DNA from 2 places in the Microbacterium sp. AG790 genome. Region 2 is predicted to be linked to the other one. Evidence: predicted binding sites of a transcription regulator. Region 2 holds the regulator's gene; the other holds the start of a gene.
What was found. The regulator LexA, encoded in region 2, represses DNA repair genes until DNA is damaged. The targets are predictions, from matches to a motif close to TCGAACANNTGTTCGA.

Region 1 (8,035 bases), on a different contig from region 2:
TCTCGGTCGTGAGGCGTTCGGTGACGGGGATGACCACCGTCTCGGGGGACAGGTCGGCAGCGACGCGCTCCGCCGATGCGGTCTTGTGCGCGCCGATGTCGGCGTGTCGGTGAAGAAGCTGCCGCTGGAGGTTGCTGAGGTCGACGACGTCGTCGTCGATGACCGTCAGGGTGCCGATGCCGGCCGCGGCCAGTGCCATGACGACGGGGGAGCCGAGCCCGCCGGCGCCCACGACGGCGACATGCGCGGCCGCGAGTCGGCGCTGACCGAGATCGCCCACGCCGTTCAGCACGAGGTGGCGCTGCGTGCGTGCGCGTTCGGCGGGGCTGAGGTCGGGAGCGGGGTCGACGAGAGGAGGCAGCGGCACGGTGCCAGCGTATCCGCCGTGCCCGTCCGCGGGGCCGTGCGGCCACAAGCGCCTCCCGCTGTCGAAATCCGCAAATGCGTCCTCTGAGGCGGCCTTCTGTCCGCAGATGCGCGCTATCGTCGGCGGTATGCGTTCATATCGTGTCACCGAGGCCGCGCGTCTGCTCGGCGTGAGCGACGACACCCTCCGTCGGTGGGTCGATCAGGGCATTCTTCCGACAACGGGGGCCTCGCCGGTCGAGATCCCCGGCGATGCGCTCGCCGCCCGTGCGGTCGCACTCGCCCACGCCGCCGCAGACCCCGCGGATGTCCTCTCCAGCGCACGCAACCGCTTCGTGGGGCTCGTCACGCGCGTGCAGCAGGACGGAGTGATGGCGCAGGTCGACATCCAATCCGGCCCCCACCGCGTCGTCTCGTTGATGTCGGCCGAGGCGGTCCGCGACCTGGGGCTCGAGCCCGGTGCGCTGGCCGTGGCGGTCATCAAAGCCACCTCCGTCATCGTCGAGACGCCGAAGGAGAGCTGATGCGCACGCGATCGCGGTACGTCCTCGCCGCCCTCATCGCCGCAGCCATGGCGCTCGCCGGCTGCAGCGCCGGCGGGGGATCGGCGGATGCCGGCCGAGCCGCCTCCGGGACGGCGACCGCGTCGTCGGACAGCATGTCCGGCGAGCTGACCGTCTTCGCCGCGGCGTCGCTGAAGGCGGCCTTCACCCGGCTCGCCGATCAGTTCCAGGCGGCGCACCCGGGTGTGACGATCCGTCCCATCAGCTACGACGGCTCGTCGACGTTGGCGACCCAGCTGATCGAGGGCGCCCCCGCCGACGTCTTCGCCTCCGCCGACGAGAAGAACATGCAGAAGGTCGTCGCCGCCGGGCTCGCCTCCTCGCCGCAGCCGTTCGCGACGAACGTCCTCACCCTCATCGTCCCCTCCGGCAATCCGGCCGTTGTGCAGGGGCTCGCCGACCTCGCCAACCCGTCCCTGCGGGTCGTGCTGTGTGCGGCCGACGTGCCGTGCGGCGCGGCCTCGCAGACGCTCCTGCGGAAGGCGGGCGTGACGGCATCCGTCGACAGCTACGAGCAGAACGTGACCGCCGTCCTCACGAAAGTGGCCAGCGGCGAGGCGGATGCCGGGCTCGTGTACGTGACCGACGCCACGACGACCGCCGAGGTTCAGACCGTGGCGACGCCCGGCGCCGATGCCGTGGTCAACACGTACCCGATCGTCGCCCTGGACAACGCTGCGAACCCTGCGGCCGCGCGGGCGTTCGTGGACTTCGTGCGCTCCGATGCCGCACGCGCCACGCTCACCGACCTCGGCTTCGGCACGCCATGACGGTCATCGCGCCGGGGCGGCACGGGCAGCCGCGGGGATTCGTCCCGCTCGCGCTGGGGGTGCCGGCCGTGCTGGGGCTGGCGGTGCTCGTCGTGCCGCTGACCGCGCTCGTCGGGCGCGTCGACGGGGCGACGCTCTGGGGAGACATCACGTCGCCGACGGCGGTGTCGGCGCTCGGGCTGTCACTCGTGACCGGCGCGCTCGCGACCCTCGTCTGCATCGTTCTCGGCATCCCGCTGGCGCTCTGGATCGCGCGGTCGGGTCCGCGCCTGGCGGGAGTGCTGCGGGCGGTCGTCACGGTGCCGCTCGTGCTGCCGCCGATGGTCGGCGGGGTCGCGCTGCTGTTCCTGCTCGGACGCAACGGCTGGCTCGGGCAGTGGCTCGCCGTCGTCGGCGTGCGCCTGCCTTTCACGACCGCGGCCGTCGTGATCGCGCAGACCTTCGTCGCGCTGCCGTTCCTCGTGCTCGCCGTCGAAGGAGCCCTCCGTGCGACGGGCACGGGCTACGAGCAGGCGGCGGCGGCGCTCGGTGCGGGGCGCTGGCGCATCCTGTGGCGTATCACGCTGCCGCTGGCGGCTCCCGGCCTCATCGCCGGCACCGTGCTGTGCTTCGCGCGTGCGATCGGGGAGTTCGGCGCGACGGCGCTGTTCGCCGGCAATGCGCCGGGGGTGACGCAGACGATGCCGCTGGCGATCTACACCGCGTTCAACGGGGCCGGGGTGTCGCAGGGCACCGCGGTGGCGCTGTCGCTGCTGCTGCTCGTGACCGCGCTGGCGGTGCTTCTCGCGGTGCGGGCATGGCGCCCGGGGGCGACCCGGTGAGCGGCGCGGCGATCGAGGCGCACGTCGTCGTGCGACGCGAGGGGTTCGTCCTGGATGCCGAGATCTCGGCATCCGCGGGAGAGATCGTCGCCGTCATGGGCCCGAGTGGTGCGGGCAAGTCCACCCTCGTCTCGGTGATCGCCGGGCTGCTGGCGATCACCGAGGGCCGTGTGCACGTCGCCGGCGAGGTCGTGTCGTCGCCGCGCGTGCAGCTTGCGCCGCAGCGCCGCGGGGTCGTGCTGCTGGGGCAGGATCCGCACCTGTTCCCCCATCTGTCCGCGCGGGACAACGTCGCCTTCGGCGTGCGCGTGTCCGCCGGGGAGGGGCGCGCGGCCGGGAGGGTCGAACGGCGCTCGCGTGCCGAGCGGGCGCTCGCTGAGGTGGGCCTCTCCGGGATCGGGCATCGTCGTCCGGCGGAGCTGTCCGGCGGACAGCAGCAGCGGGTCGCACTGGCGCGCGCACTGGCCACCGAGCCGCGGGTGCTGCTGCTGGACGAGCCGTTCACGGCGCTCGATCCGGTGACGGTCGCGGACATCCGCCGCACGCTCGCCGAGCGGGTGCGCGCGGCGGGGTGCACGACGGTCTTCGTGACGCACGACGTGGTCGACGCCGTCGCCGTCGCGGATCGCCTCGTCGTGCTCGAAGCGGGGCGGGTGTCTCAGCAGGGCCCGGTGCGTGAGGCGCTCACGGCCCCGGCCACGGATTTCGTCGCCGCCCTCGCCGGCGTCAATCGGGTGAACGGGCGTGTGGGGGACGGCGTGTGGGGTGCCGGGGTGCTGCGTCTGCGAGCTGCGGGGGTGCGCGGCGGGGACGCGGTGGCGCTGATCCCGATCGGCGCCGTACGCCTTGAGAGCGAAGGGTCCGGGGCATCGGAGGGCGGGGCCGCGGGGGCCGGCGCCGCCGAGGCGGCGCGGGCAGCCGGCGCCGCGACGTGGACGGCGCGCGTGGAACGCATCGAGGCGACGCCCGCGGGCGCCCGCGTGTACACGGCGTCACCGCCGGTCGTCTGCGAGCTCACCGTCGCGCAGATGCTCGCCGCGGAGACGGCGGAAGGCGACGCGGTGCGCCTGTCGGTGGATGCCGCGGACGTGCGGATCGTCGCGAGCTGAGTGCGCGTCGATGGCGGCGTGCTGTCACGCCCCGCCGTCTGCGGCGACGTCCAGATCTCGCAGGTAGTCCGCGTTTGCGCGCAGCGATGCGCGGTAGCGATCCAGCTCCGTCGCCGGCGCGTGCGCGGCGACGACATCGAGCAGCTCGGCGAAGGCCGCGTGGACCTGGCCAGCGGCGTGGCGGCTGAGGGCCTCGAACACGGCGAGCGAGACCGAGCCGGGAAACTCGCGGCGTGCGTCGGCGAACACCGCGAGAGAGTCGTCGAACCGGTCGAGGTTTCGCAGCGTACTGGCGTACTGGAGCAGGCATCGGCGGCGGGTGTCGCCGCTCAGACCGGCGCCGAGCGCGCGCGGATACAGGACCGCGGCCGCACTCTCGTCACCGGCGGTGTCATGCGCCCCCGCGAGCTCGTACAGGACGCGCGCGTGATCGGGATGCCGGGAGTGGATCTCCTCGAGTGCCGCGATCGTCGGCGCCATCGCATCGCGATCTCGCGCCGCGAAGATGCGGTCCAACTCGGCATCGAGGCTCTCGCTCATCCGTCGATCCTCTCAGAACGGTGGCGGCTCGTCCGCGCCAGGTGCCGGTGTGGTGGTGTCGGGGACGAATCGGACGCGGCTGGGCGGGTGGTCTTCGTAGTGGCGTCCGGTGGGAGAGGTCCATTGCAGGGTTCCGCCTCCGAAGTGCCGTACTCGCCAGGTGGTGTGGTGTTTGAGCGTGTGGTGTCGTCGGCACAGGTGGGCGAGGTTATCGTGCGCGGTCGCTCCGCCGATCGCGGCGGCGGTGGTGTGGTCCTGGTCGCATCGGTGTGCGGGGCGGGTGCATCCGGGCGTGCGGCACCGTTCATCCCGTGCGCTCAGGTAGCGGCGAAGGCCCGCGGGCGGCCGGTATCGGTCGACGGCGACCGGAATGCCGGCGATGGGGTCTGTGAACACCCGATCCCACACGGGTGCGAGCCCGGCGAGTCTTCGGGCGAGGGCGGGCTGGATCGGTCCGTACCCGGTCAGGATCGCCGGACCTGCGTCCGGGTCGCCGGCGAGAGTGGGTGCGGGGATCGTCAACTGAATCTGCGCGATCACCGTCTCGAGCCCCGCCCCGGTGGCTGTGGTGGTGGGAGTGGCGGTGAGCAGCAGGTCGCTCAGGATGTCAGCGCGCACCTGCGCGAGCGTGCGGTGATCCTTCTCCTGCACGCAGGTCGCACCACCGCAGGATGCGGGATCGGTGTCGGCGTTGCCACGGTCGCTGGTGGTGCGAGCCCTCCCCGTGACCACGCTCGGTCCGCCGTTGTCATCACCATCTCCACTGTCTGCATCACCTTCACCGCCGCCGCTCGCGGCCGCACTGTCGGCGGCGCCGTCGGGGTGGTCGAGGATGTTGCGGGCGCGGTTGGTGAGGGCGTCGTGGATCGCGTAGGCGAGGGGTGCGGGAAGGTCGGCGATCAGGCGTGCCATCCCGTCATCCAGGTCGAACAGTCGGACCGAGCGGGTCTCGTACGCGCGGTCGGTGGCGTCGGTGAACGCGTCGGGGTCGATGGTCGCAGCGATGACTTTCAGCGCCGCCGTCATCCGCGCCGGAGACTCCGTGCGAGCGGCCTCCAGGGCGAGGGCTTCGAAACGGGCACGATCGTCGGGCGTGCGAAGCAGCATCCCGGTGCGACTGATCGCCCACGCGTGCGCCGCATCAATGCCGCCGTCCTCCCACACCTTCAAGGTGGTGGGGAAGTGCTCACGCAGCAGGAACGCTTCCGACATGCGCCGCTGCACACCCCGATCCGACACCCGCAGCGCCATCGCGAGCTCCAATGCGACCTCTCGCAGTGGCAGGTCCGCTTCGGACGAGCGCGCGCGTGCCCGCCCCTGTTGCTGTGCTTCCTGCCGCAACAGTTCCACCCGATCCGCAACCAGATCCACCGCAGCCGCCAGCAACCGGGCTTCGGCCGCCTGCGCCGCCGCCGCGCGACGACGCGTGTCGACGACGCCATCGACCAGCTCGTCCAACGCCGGCCACGCCGAACCCGCGGACCCGACCGACTCGACCGGACGAGCGTCCGATATCGCGAGCATGATTCACCCCCTAGAGACCTACAGACTGGCCGGCGCATCGCGGCCGATCTCACCCGCCGCGAGGGGGGACATGCGACGGGTGACTCTCCCCTCCACTATAGAACAAATGTACGAAACTGGCAAGAGACTGCGCTATTCGGCCTTCGCCGTCGATCTGCCGGGTAGCCTCGGTGCATGGTCGCCGTCCCGCTCACGCTGCGCACGGGACACGCCGCGCCCCTCGCGACCTCCGACGCGCCCCGTCGGCCGGGCGCCCCGCTCGTCGACCGTTTCGGTCGCGTGCACCGTGACCTGCGGATCTCGCTGACCGACCGGTGCTCACTGCGGTGCACCTACTGCATGCCCGAGCAGGGCAACGAGTGGCTCGCGCGCACCAGCATCCTCTCGACCGATGAGATCGTGCGGGTCGCACGGCTGGCGGCGGCATCCGGGATCACGACCTTCCGGCTGACGGGCGGCGAGCCGCTGCTGCGCGCCGACATCGTCGACGTCGTGCGGCGTATCGCCGCGATCGTCGGTCCCGACGGCCCCGTCGAGGTCGCCCTCACGACGAACGGCATCCGCCTGGGCGAGGTGCTGCCCGACCTCATCGATGCCGGGCTCGACCGCCTCAACATCTCGATCGACACTCTCGACCGCGACCGCTTCCGCGAGCTCACCCGACGCGACCGCCTCGACGATGTCGTGGCGGGCATCGCCGCGGCATCCGCATCGGGCCTTCACCCGCTCAAGCTCAATGCGGTCGCCATGCGTGGCGTCAACGACCACGAGCTCGTCGACCTCGTCGCCTTCGCGCTCGATCACGGCGCCGAGATGCGCTTCATCGAACAGATGCCTCTGGATGCCGGTCACACGTGGGATCGCGCCCGCATGGTGACGCGCGACGAGATCCTCTCAGCGCTCTCGCAACGCTGGAGCCTCGACCCCGTTCCGGGTCGCGGGGGAGCGCCGGCGGAGCGTTTCCTGCTCGATGGCGGACCCGCCGCTGTCGGCGTGATCGCCTCGGTCACCGCCCCGTTCTGCGGCGCGTGCGACCGCCTGCGGCTCACCGCGGACGGTCAGCTGCGCAACTGTCTGTTCTCCAACGACGAGTACGACCTCATGCCGCTGCTGCGCGCCGGCGCCGACGATGTCGCGCTCGACGCGCTGCTGCACGACTGCATCGCGGGCAAGCTTCCCGGCCACGCGATCGACGATCCGTCGTTCCTGCAGCCTGCGCGCGGGATGAACGCGATCGGCGGCTGAGCTCAGGCGTCGATGCGCCCGCCGGTCAGCCGCACCGTGCGGTCGACGAGCTCGGCGGGGACGTCGACGTGCGAGATCAGCACGACGGCGTGGTCGGGTCCGACGGCACCGAGCAGGTCGGTCAGGAGGGCATCGGAGGCATCCGCGTCGACGCCGGCGGTCGGCTCGTCGAGCACCAGCACGGGGAAGCCGTGCAGCAGCGCCCGTGCCAGCGCGATCCGCTGGGCCTGCCCGCCCGACACGAGGGCTCCGCGCTCCCCGACGCGCGCATCCAGGCCGCCGCGCGCGGCGAGCCAGTCGCCCAGGCCCACCCGCTGCAGCACCGCCTCCAGTTCGGCATCCGTGGCCGTGTCGCGGGCGAAGAGGAGGTTCTGCCGGATGTCCTCGTCGAAGAGCATCGGCTGCTGTTCGCAGAGCCCGACCGTCTCGCGGACGGTGTCGGGGTCGAGGTCGTGCACATCGACCCCGCCGATCGTGTAGCGGCCGGCGGTCGTCTCCAAGAAGCGTACGAGGACGTGCGCCGCCGTGGTCTTGCCGGCGCCGCTGGAGCCCACGACCAGAATCCGCTCGCCCGGGGCGACCGTCAGATCCAACGCGTGCAGGGCATCCTCTGCGGCTCCCGGCCAGCGCGCCGCGACGCCCTGCAGAACGAGGCCATCGCCGAGAGCGGCGTCCGTTCGTGCGTGCGCATCGGCGTCGCGGGCGACCTCGAGCGGGATGCCCGCCGGTGCCTCGTCCGGCACGGCCTCGGCGATGCGTGCGGCCGCGGCGCGCACCTGTCGCCATGAAGACGCTGCCGCCGGAACCGCGGCGAAGACCTCGAACACGGCCATCGGCACGAGCACCGCCACGGCGAAGGCGGGAGCGGTGATCGTCCCGTCGCCGAGCGCCGGAACGGCGGCGAGCACGGCGAAGACCGAGGCCGCGCCGGCCAGCACCGACACGACGGCCGTCGAGCCCGCCTGCGCACCGGCCCGGCGGGTCACCGCCCGCCGCAAAGCGCCATCCGCCGCGGCGATGCGCTGCGCACTGTGCGCGTCGGCTCCGTACGCGGCGAGAACGTCCAGGCTCGCGAGATGATCGAGCACGGCATCGGC
Region 2 (8,035 bases):
GTGTGAGCGGGTTCCCAGGCGAGCCCCTGACCGAGGGCCCACACCGCGGGGCGACGCAGAACGAACTCGGTCTCGGATGCCGGGTCGATCACGATCAGGTCCGTATCGTCGGCAGCGGCGGCCAAGGCGGTACGGATGCCGTCGGCCGGCACCGGTCGCGCTTTCGGATCCCACGCCGCCATCGTGCGCACCGACGTGAACACGGGCAGCACACGCCGCCCGTCGGGCGCAGCGACCGTCACGATGGACAGCTCCTGCGTCTTGTCGACGGTGTGGCCGGACGGGGCGACGCCCACATCGCCGGCCTCGGCGACCAGCGGGATCAACAGGCGTGCCGTGCGGTAGGCGTCGACGACCGCACGAGCATCACCCTCGCCCCGGCGGAAGCTCAGCAGTGCCGACAGCAGCGCAGGGTCTGCAGAGCCGTCGTCGCCGGCGTGCGGATTGGGCTCGAAGGAGCGCCCCTCCCAGGGCACGCCTGCGGAATCCGCGGCGCAGGCGTGGGCTGCGGCGTCGTCGGGACTCTCAGCCTGCGGCGACATCCAGCGCCTCGGCGAGGGTGAAGGCCCCCGCATAGAGTGCCTTACCCACGATGGCCCCTTCGACGCCGAGCGGAACGAGCTCTCGCAGGGCCGCGATGTCGTCGAGGTTCGAGATGCCCCCCGAGGCGACAACCGGCTTGACGGTGCGGGTGGTGACCTCGCGCAGCAGCTCGAGGTTCGGGCCCTTCAGCGTGCCGTCCTTGGTGACGTCGGTGACGACGTAACGGCTGCACCCGGCGTCTTCGAGGCGCTGGAGCACCTGCCAGAGGTCGCCGCCGTCGCGCGTCCACCCGCGCGCAGCGAGCGTGGTTCCACGCACGTCGAGTCCGACCGCGATCGCGTCGCCGTAGCGGCCGATCACATCCGCCGCCCACTCGGGATTCTCCAGCGCCGCGGTGCCGAGGTTGATGCGGCTCGCCCCCGACTCGAGGGCGGCCTCCAAGGTCGCATCGTCGCGGATTCCTCCGGACAGCTCCACCTGCACGCCCTTGAGCTGCTTGATGACTTTGCGCAGCACGGCGGCGTTGTTGCCGCGTCCGAAGGCGGCATCCAGATCCACGAGGTGGATCCACTGGGCGCCGTCGCGCGCCCAGGCCAACGCCGCGTCGACGGGATCGCCGTAGCTGGTCTCGGTGCCGGCCTCACCCTGCGTCAGACGTACCGCCTTGCCGTCGGCGACGTCGACGGCGGGCAGGAGGATCAGTTCGGGGGTCGACGCGAAATCGTTCATGGCTCCAGGAAGGGTTCAGTGCCCGCCATGCGCGGACACGAGGACACACAAGCAGAGAGACTACTACCGGGTGCGGGTGAGGTCCTGCGGAAGCGAGGAGATCCAGTTCGCGAGAAGCCGGATGCCGGCCTCGCCGCTCTTCTCGGGATGGAACTGCGTCGCCGACAGCGGCCCGTTCTCGACGGCGGCGAGGAACGGCGTGCCGTAGTCGCACCAGGTGAGGGCGGGTTGACGGAACGGCCGCGTGACCTCGAGCGACCAGTGCTGGGCGGCGTAGGAGTGCACGAAGTAGAACCGTTCGTCCTCCAGGCCGCGAAAAAGAGTCGAGCCTTCGCCCACCCGCACCGTGTTCCAGCCCATGTGCGGGAGCACCGGCGCGTCGAGTTCGGTGACCGCGCCGGGCCACTCGCCGAGCCCCTCGGTGTCGTCACCGCGTTCCACACCGCGCTCGAACATCACCTGCATGCCGACACAGATGCCCAGCACCGGCAGACCTCCGGCGAGACGACGTTCGATGATCTCGTCGCCGCGCGTGGCGCGCAGGGACTCCATCACGGCCCGGAAGGCTCCGACGCCGGGTACGACCAGACCTGCGGCGTCGTGGATCAGGCCACGATCGGCCGTGAGCCGCGCATCGGCTCCCGCGGCGACGAGGGCCTTCACCGCGGAGTGGACATTGCCCGACCCGTAGTCGAGCACAGCCACGAGAGGCCGCTCCTCGATGCGGGTACCGGCCTCGAGCCCTGCGGTGGCGTCGGTCATAGGGCGCCCTTCGTACTGGGGATGCCGTGGACCAGGGGGTCGAGCGTCTTCGCCTGCCGGAAGGCCCGCGCGAACGCTTTGTACTCGGCTTCGGCGATGTGGTGCGGGTCCCGTCCGCCGAGCACCGTGACGTGCATCGTCAGACCGGCATTGAAAGCGAGCGCTTCGAACGTGTGACGCACGAGCGAACCGGTGAAGTGGCCGCCGATGAGGTGGTGCTCGAACCCGACCGGCTCCCCGGTGTGGACCAGATAGGGGCGTCCGCTGATGTCGACGACGGCCTGGGCCAGCGCCTCGTCCAGGGGAACGAGCGCATCCCCGTAGCGCGAAATGCCGCTCTTGTCGCCGAGCGCCTGGCGGATCGCCTGGCCCAGGACGATCGCGGTGTCTTCGACGGTGTGGTGCGCATCGATGTCGGTGTCTCCCGAGGCGCGCACCGTGAGATCGGTGAGCGAGTGCTTCGCGAAGGCCGTGAGCAGGTGGTCGAAGAACGGCACCGTGGTGTCGATGCTGCTGTGCCCGGTGCCGTCGAGGTCGAGATCGAGTTCGACCGTGGACTCGCTGGTCGCGCGTCGCAGGGATGCCGTACGGGGGGCCGGGGTGCTCATGAGCCGAGTCTACCGAGAGCCCGCGCGCCGGCCCGGCGTGTTACCCCGGCGTTCACCGTCAGTGCGCGCCGGAACCGCCCGGGCCCAGTGAGGCGAGCGCGTCGAGGAACGCCGTCGACTCCTCCGCGGTGCCCGCGGTGACACGCAGACTGTGGGCGATGCCGACATCGCGGATCAGAACGCCGCGGTCGTAGAGCCCCTGCCACGTCGCCGCAGGATCTTCCACACCGGAGAAGAGCACGAAGTTCGTCCAGCTCTCGAAGGGGCGGTAGCCCAGCGCGTCGAGTGTCGCGGAGATACGGTCGCGCTGAGCGACGATCTCGTCGACCATCGCGAGCATCGCCGGCGCGTGACGCAGCGCGGCCGATGCCGCCGCCTGCGTCAGCGCACTGAGGTGGTAGGGAAGCCGCACCAGACGCAGAGCATCGATGACGGCGGGGTCGGCCGCGAGGTAGCCGACGCGAGCGCCGGCGAACGCGAAGGCCTTGCTCATCGTGCGAGACACGACCAGCCGCGGCCGATCGGGCAGCAGCGTCAGTGCCGACCGAGAATCGCGGGGCGCGAACTCCTGGTAGGCCTCGTCGACGATCACGATGCCGGGTGCGGCGTCATAGACGGCCTCGATCACGTCGAGTCCCAGTGGCGTTCCGGTCGGGTTGTTCGGCGCGCACAGGAAGACGACATCCGGCTGCGCCCGGTCGACCTGAGCGGACGCGTCTTCGGGGGCGAGTGTGTAGTCGACTCCGCGCGTCCCGCTCACGTACGTCGCGCCAGTGGCACGAGTGAGCAGCGGGTACATCGAGTAGGTCGGCGCGAATCCGAAGGCCGTCCGACCGGGGCCGGCGAACGCTTGCAGAAGGTGCTGCAAAACCTCATTGGATCCGTTCGCCGCCCAGATCTGCGCGGCCGACAGGCCATGACCCAGGTAGTCCGCGAAGCCCTCCCGCACGGCGGTGAACTCACGATCCGGATAGCGGTTCACCTCCCGGAGCGCACGGGCGATGCTGTCGAGGATGTCGTCCGCGACCGCTTCGGGCACCGGATGCGTGTTTTCGTTGACGTTCAGCGCGACGGGCAGCGGAGCCTGGGGAGCGCCGTAGGGCGTCAGGCCGCGCAGGTCGTCTCTGAGGGGAAGGTCATCGAGTCGAACGCTCACCCTCACCATCGTAGAGGTCGCCGTGATGAGCGGACGAGGCTGATCAGTGGCCGGCGGAGTACTCGGCCGGGATCGCGATGCTCTGTCCGGCGTCGAGGCTGCCCGAGTCCAAGGCGTTGAGTCGAACGATCGCGTCGACGGCGTCGCGCGGGTCGACGTCAGGTGCGACCGCGCGTGCGATCGACCAGAGCGTGTCGCCCGGCTGAACCGTGACGTGGGTGAACGTGACTCCCGAGGATCCCTCATTGGACGCCAGCGCGCCGCCGCCGGACACGATGCCGATACCGAGCGCGACGATGACGGGGATGGAGGCGAGGAAGGCGAGCACCCGGCGACCACGAACCGTCAGGCGCAGACGGGTGGCGGGGGCCGCCGCGATGACACGGCCGCGGGGCGAGGCGCCGAGGATGTCGATCGTGGTCATGGGTTCCTCCTTGAGACGTGTCCCGCGCCGCGGCGTCGGGGGTGAGAGCGTCACCTCGAAGATTCGAGTCGAGATTCGCATCCGCCTCTCGGCCGGGAGAGCCGGATGCGAATCTCTGTTCCGAATCTATCTTCGATAGTGTTCGAGTGTCAAGCGATACGGTTCTCGCAGATGAATCGAATCCGACACGCGCACGCGTGCCGTCCGACCGTGCGAAAACCGGATACGGTTTCGACAAGACGACCCCATCACCAACCTCCGACATTCGAAGGCTCTGCCTTCCGGGGACGCGATCGAAGGAGCGCGCGACATGGCCGAGAAGCCTCAGACACGCAGGCGGAAGAGCCTCAGCGACAAGCAGCTGAAGATCCTCGAGGTGATCCAGACCTCCATCGCGCGCCACGGCTACCCGCCGAGCATGCGCGAGATCGGCGATGCCGTGGGCCTGAAGTCGCTGTCCAGCGTCACCCACCAGCTCAACCAGCTGGAGCTGAGCGGCTACCTCCGCCGCGACGCCGGCAAGACGCGCGCGATGGAGGTCCTCATCGATCTGCCGGGTGCCGCCGCCGAGAATCCCGCCGACCTCGCTCCGGCCGTGGGCGATGCGGCACTGGTCCCCTTGGTCGGGCGCATCGCGGCGGGCGTGCCGATCACGGCAGACCAGCAGGTCGAGGAGATCTTCCCCCTCCCCCGCCAGCTCGTCGGCAAGGGCGACCTGTTCATGCTCAAGGTCAGCGGCGAGTCGATGATCGACGCCGCCATCTGCGACGGCGACTGGGTCGTCGTGAGATCGCAGCCGACCGCGGACAACGGCGACATCGTCGCGGCGATGCTCGACGGCGAAGCGACGGTGAAGACCTTCCGGCAGCGGGACGGCCACACGTGGCTGCTCCCCCGCAACTCCTCCTTCGAGCCCATCCTCGGCGACGACGCGGTGGTCCTCGGTCGCGTCGTGGCCGTCCTGCGCGCGATCTGATCATGTCGCGGGCGCGCGCCCTCGCATCGGCCGTCGCAATCGTCCTGGCCGTCGTCTGCCTCCCGTTGTCCATCCTGAGCGTCTGGGCGCGGGTGCAGCTGGTCGACGAAGACGCGTTCACCGCGACGCTTGCGCCGCTGGCCCGTTCGACCGCCGTCCAGGACACGCTGATCGCGGCATCCACCGACGCGGTCGACGCGAGGCTCGACGCCGAGGTCCTCACCGGCTCGATCGTCGACGGCATCATCGGGCTGGGCGTCGGCGACCGGGCGGCAGACGCATTGCGGCGGCTGCAAGCGCCCGCCGCCGCCGCCGTGCAGGGTCTCGTGCACGACACGATCGCCGGTGCGATCCGCTCCGACAGCTTCGGGGCACTGTGGGACCAGCTTCTTCGGCAGTCTCACCGCGCGCTGACACTCGCCGCGACCTCCGATGGCGCCGGCGTCGTGGTGCAGACCGAGGCCGGACTCGGCATCCAGGTCGGCGCCGTGGTGGCGGGCGTGAAGGAACATCTGAGCGCGCAGGGCGTGGCGTGGGCGACGCTCATCCCCTCCGTCGATCACGTCGTGATCATCGGCTCCGGAGACACCCTCGCCGCCGTTCGATCCGGGTATGCGCTCGGCCTGACGGCGGGATGGTGGATGCCGGTCGCCACCGCGATCCTGTTCCTCACCGGGATCGCGCTCGCTCGGCGACGCCTCGACGCCCTTCGGCGGGCCGCGCTCGCGGCGGCGGCGGGCCTCGGAGCGCTGCTGATCGCGGCCGCGGCGGGCCGGGCGGCCGTATCGTCCGCCGCAACCGGGACGGCGCTCACGCCGGCCGCGGCGGCCGCCGTCTACGACCAGCTGGTGTCGGCGGCGGTCGGCGCGGCCGGGGCAGCTCTGGCGATCGCTCTCGCCGTCGCCGCCGGAGCGTGGCTCGCCGGTCAGTCCGCGCGGGCGGCGGCTCTTCGCCGCGCGTGGAGTCGTTGGGGTCTTCGCCGCGCGGCGGCGGACGAGTCCTCCGACTGAGCGGACGGCGTCACGGGCTCGCTTCGGGGATCAGCTCTGCGGCGCGCAGCACGCCCAGAACGGTGTCGTGGTTGTTGAAGGCGTAGAGGTGGATGCCGTCGGCGCCGCCGGCGACAACGGACCGCGCGAGGTCGGCGGCATGGGCGAGGCCGACGGCGCGCTGCGCGGCGGCATCCGGAGCCGACTCGAGCGCCGCGGCGAGAGCGTCGGGGCGCGCATCCCCGGTGAGCTCGAGCACTCGGCGCAGTCGCCCCGGAGAGGTGATGGGCATGATCCCGGGCACGATCGGGATGACGACCCCGGCGGCGCGGGCGCGCTCGACGAAGTCGAGGTACTCGTCGGCGTGGAAGAAGAGCTGTGTCAGGGCGGACGTCGCCCCGGCGGCCTGTTTGGCCAGAAGTGCGTCGATGTCCTCGTAGCGGTGACGCGAACGCGGGTGACCGTTCGGGAACGCCGCGACGGCGATCTGGACGCGGTCGCCGTCGGTGACCTGCACGGCTCCCGGAAGCCCCGGGATCTCACGCTCGCGATACGGCGAGCGCTCCGCCTGCACCCGGCCGATCAGCTGCACGAGCTGAGCGGCCGACTCCAGATCGCCGAACACGATGTCGTCCTCGCCGACACCGACGGGCGGGTCGCCCCGCAGCGCCAGGAAGCGGGTGATGCCGGCATCGAGGAACTCGCGGATGACCGTCGTGGCTTCGGCGTAGCTGCTGCCGACACAGGTCACGTGCGCGACGGGCGGAACGGTCGTCTCGCGGAGGATGTGCGTCAGCACGGTGAGCGAGCGGTCGGTCGTCGAGCCCCCCGCGCCGAACGTCACGGAGATGAAACGCGGACCGGCGGCGGCGAGCACGCGAATGGTCTCGTAGAGAGCAGGCAGCTGCTCGGGGGTGCGCGGAGGGTAGATCTCGAACGAGAACGGTACCCGCCGCGAGGCCGCGCGGGCGACCGCCGGAGCGTCGACGCGGGGTTCGTGGGACATCATCGCTCGGTTCCCTCTCGGGTCGGGGTCCTGCAGCCGGTCGGCCGCGGCCTCGATGCCCCACTGTAGAGCCAGCGCCGTTCCCTCACCCGCGTGTGACGGCACGTGTCTGCCGACGTGGCAGGTCGCACACGCGTAGCGTGGCAGCCATGGTCGATGTGCACCCCTATGGATCCTGGCCCTCCCCGTTCACCGCAGCCTGGGCTTCTTCGGCTTCTCCCCGGATCGACGGCGCCGCGCTCGTGGGCGACGAGGTGTGGTGGGCGCAGTCGGTGGCCGAAGAGGCCGGCCGCACGGCCGTGTTCCGGCGCGATGCGACCGGCACGGTGCACCTCGTCCTGCCGGCGCCGTGGAACGCCCGATCCGGCGTCCACGAGTACGGCGGCGGGTCGTGGGCGGTCGACGATGCCGGTCGGCTGTTCTTCGTCGAACGCCGCGATCAGCAGGTGTGGGTGCGGGAGCCCGGCTCTGACCCTCGCCCCCTGACGGACGATGCGGATGTCCGCTACGGCGGACTTCGCGCGACCGGCGGGATGCTGCTCGGCATCCGCGAGCGCGCCGGCCGCGAGCGGGCGATCGTGCGCATCGACCTCGACGGTGCGGGAGCGAGCGACCTGGTCGCGGGCAGCGATTTCGTGGCTCAACCCGCACTGTCCCCGCGCGGGGACCGGCTCGCGTGGGTGGCCTGGAATCACCCCGACATGCCGTGGGACCGCACGACGCTGCGTATCGGTCGCCTCGAGGACGGCGCCGTGGTCGAGTGGGCCGACGTGACCGACGGCAGCACGGCAGCGCTCCAGCCCGAATGGACCGACGAGGACGCCCTGCTCTACCTGGACGAC

Region 1: DEU37_RS03355 (HNH endonuclease signature motif containing protein) is a predicted target of LexA. The motif match lies at 5,792-5,807, and genes of this name have one in related genera.

What each region holds. Positions count from the first base shown of each region.
Region 1 is NZ_RBWZ01000006.1:588,154-596,188, forward strand. It holds gene DEU37_RS03325 (ThiF family adenylyltransferase) at 1-367, opposite strand, end outside; gene DEU37_RS03330 (molybdopterin-binding protein) at 495-890, shown strand; gene modA (molybdate ABC transporter substrate-binding protein) at 890-1,699, shown strand; gene DEU37_RS03340 (ABC transporter permease) at 1,696-2,520, shown strand; gene DEU37_RS03345 (sulfate/molybdate ABC transporter ATP-binding protein) at 2,496-3,629, shown strand; gene DEU37_RS03350 (tetratricopeptide repeat protein) at 3,654-4,169, opposite strand; gene DEU37_RS03355 (HNH endonuclease signature motif containing protein) at 4,182-5,693, opposite strand; gene moaA (GTP 3',8-cyclase MoaA) at 5,868-6,938, shown strand; gene cydC (thiol reductant ABC exporter subunit CydC) at 6,941-8,035, opposite strand, start outside.
Region 2 is NZ_RBWZ01000009.1:34,613-42,647, forward strand. It holds gene DEU37_RS09740 (SseB family protein) at 1-542, opposite strand, end outside; gene priA (bifunctional 1-(5-phosphoribosyl)-5-((5-phosphoribosylamino)methylideneamino)imidazole-4-carboxamide isomerase/phosphoribosylanthranilate isomerase PriA) at 526-1,272, opposite strand; gene hisH (imidazole glycerol phosphate synthase subunit HisH) at 1,336-2,034, opposite strand; gene hisB (imidazoleglycerol-phosphate dehydratase HisB) at 2,031-2,642, opposite strand; gene DEU37_RS09760 (histidinol-phosphate transaminase) at 2,701-3,807, opposite strand; gene DEU37_RS09765 (LysM peptidoglycan-binding domain-containing protein) at 3,842-4,222, opposite strand; gene lexA (transcriptional repressor LexA) at 4,533-5,198, shown strand; gene DEU37_RS09775 (hypothetical protein) at 5,201-6,208, shown strand; gene DEU37_RS09780 (methylenetetrahydrofolate reductase) at 6,219-7,193, opposite strand; gene DEU37_RS09785 (prolyl oligopeptidase family serine peptidase) at 7,343-8,035, shown strand, end outside.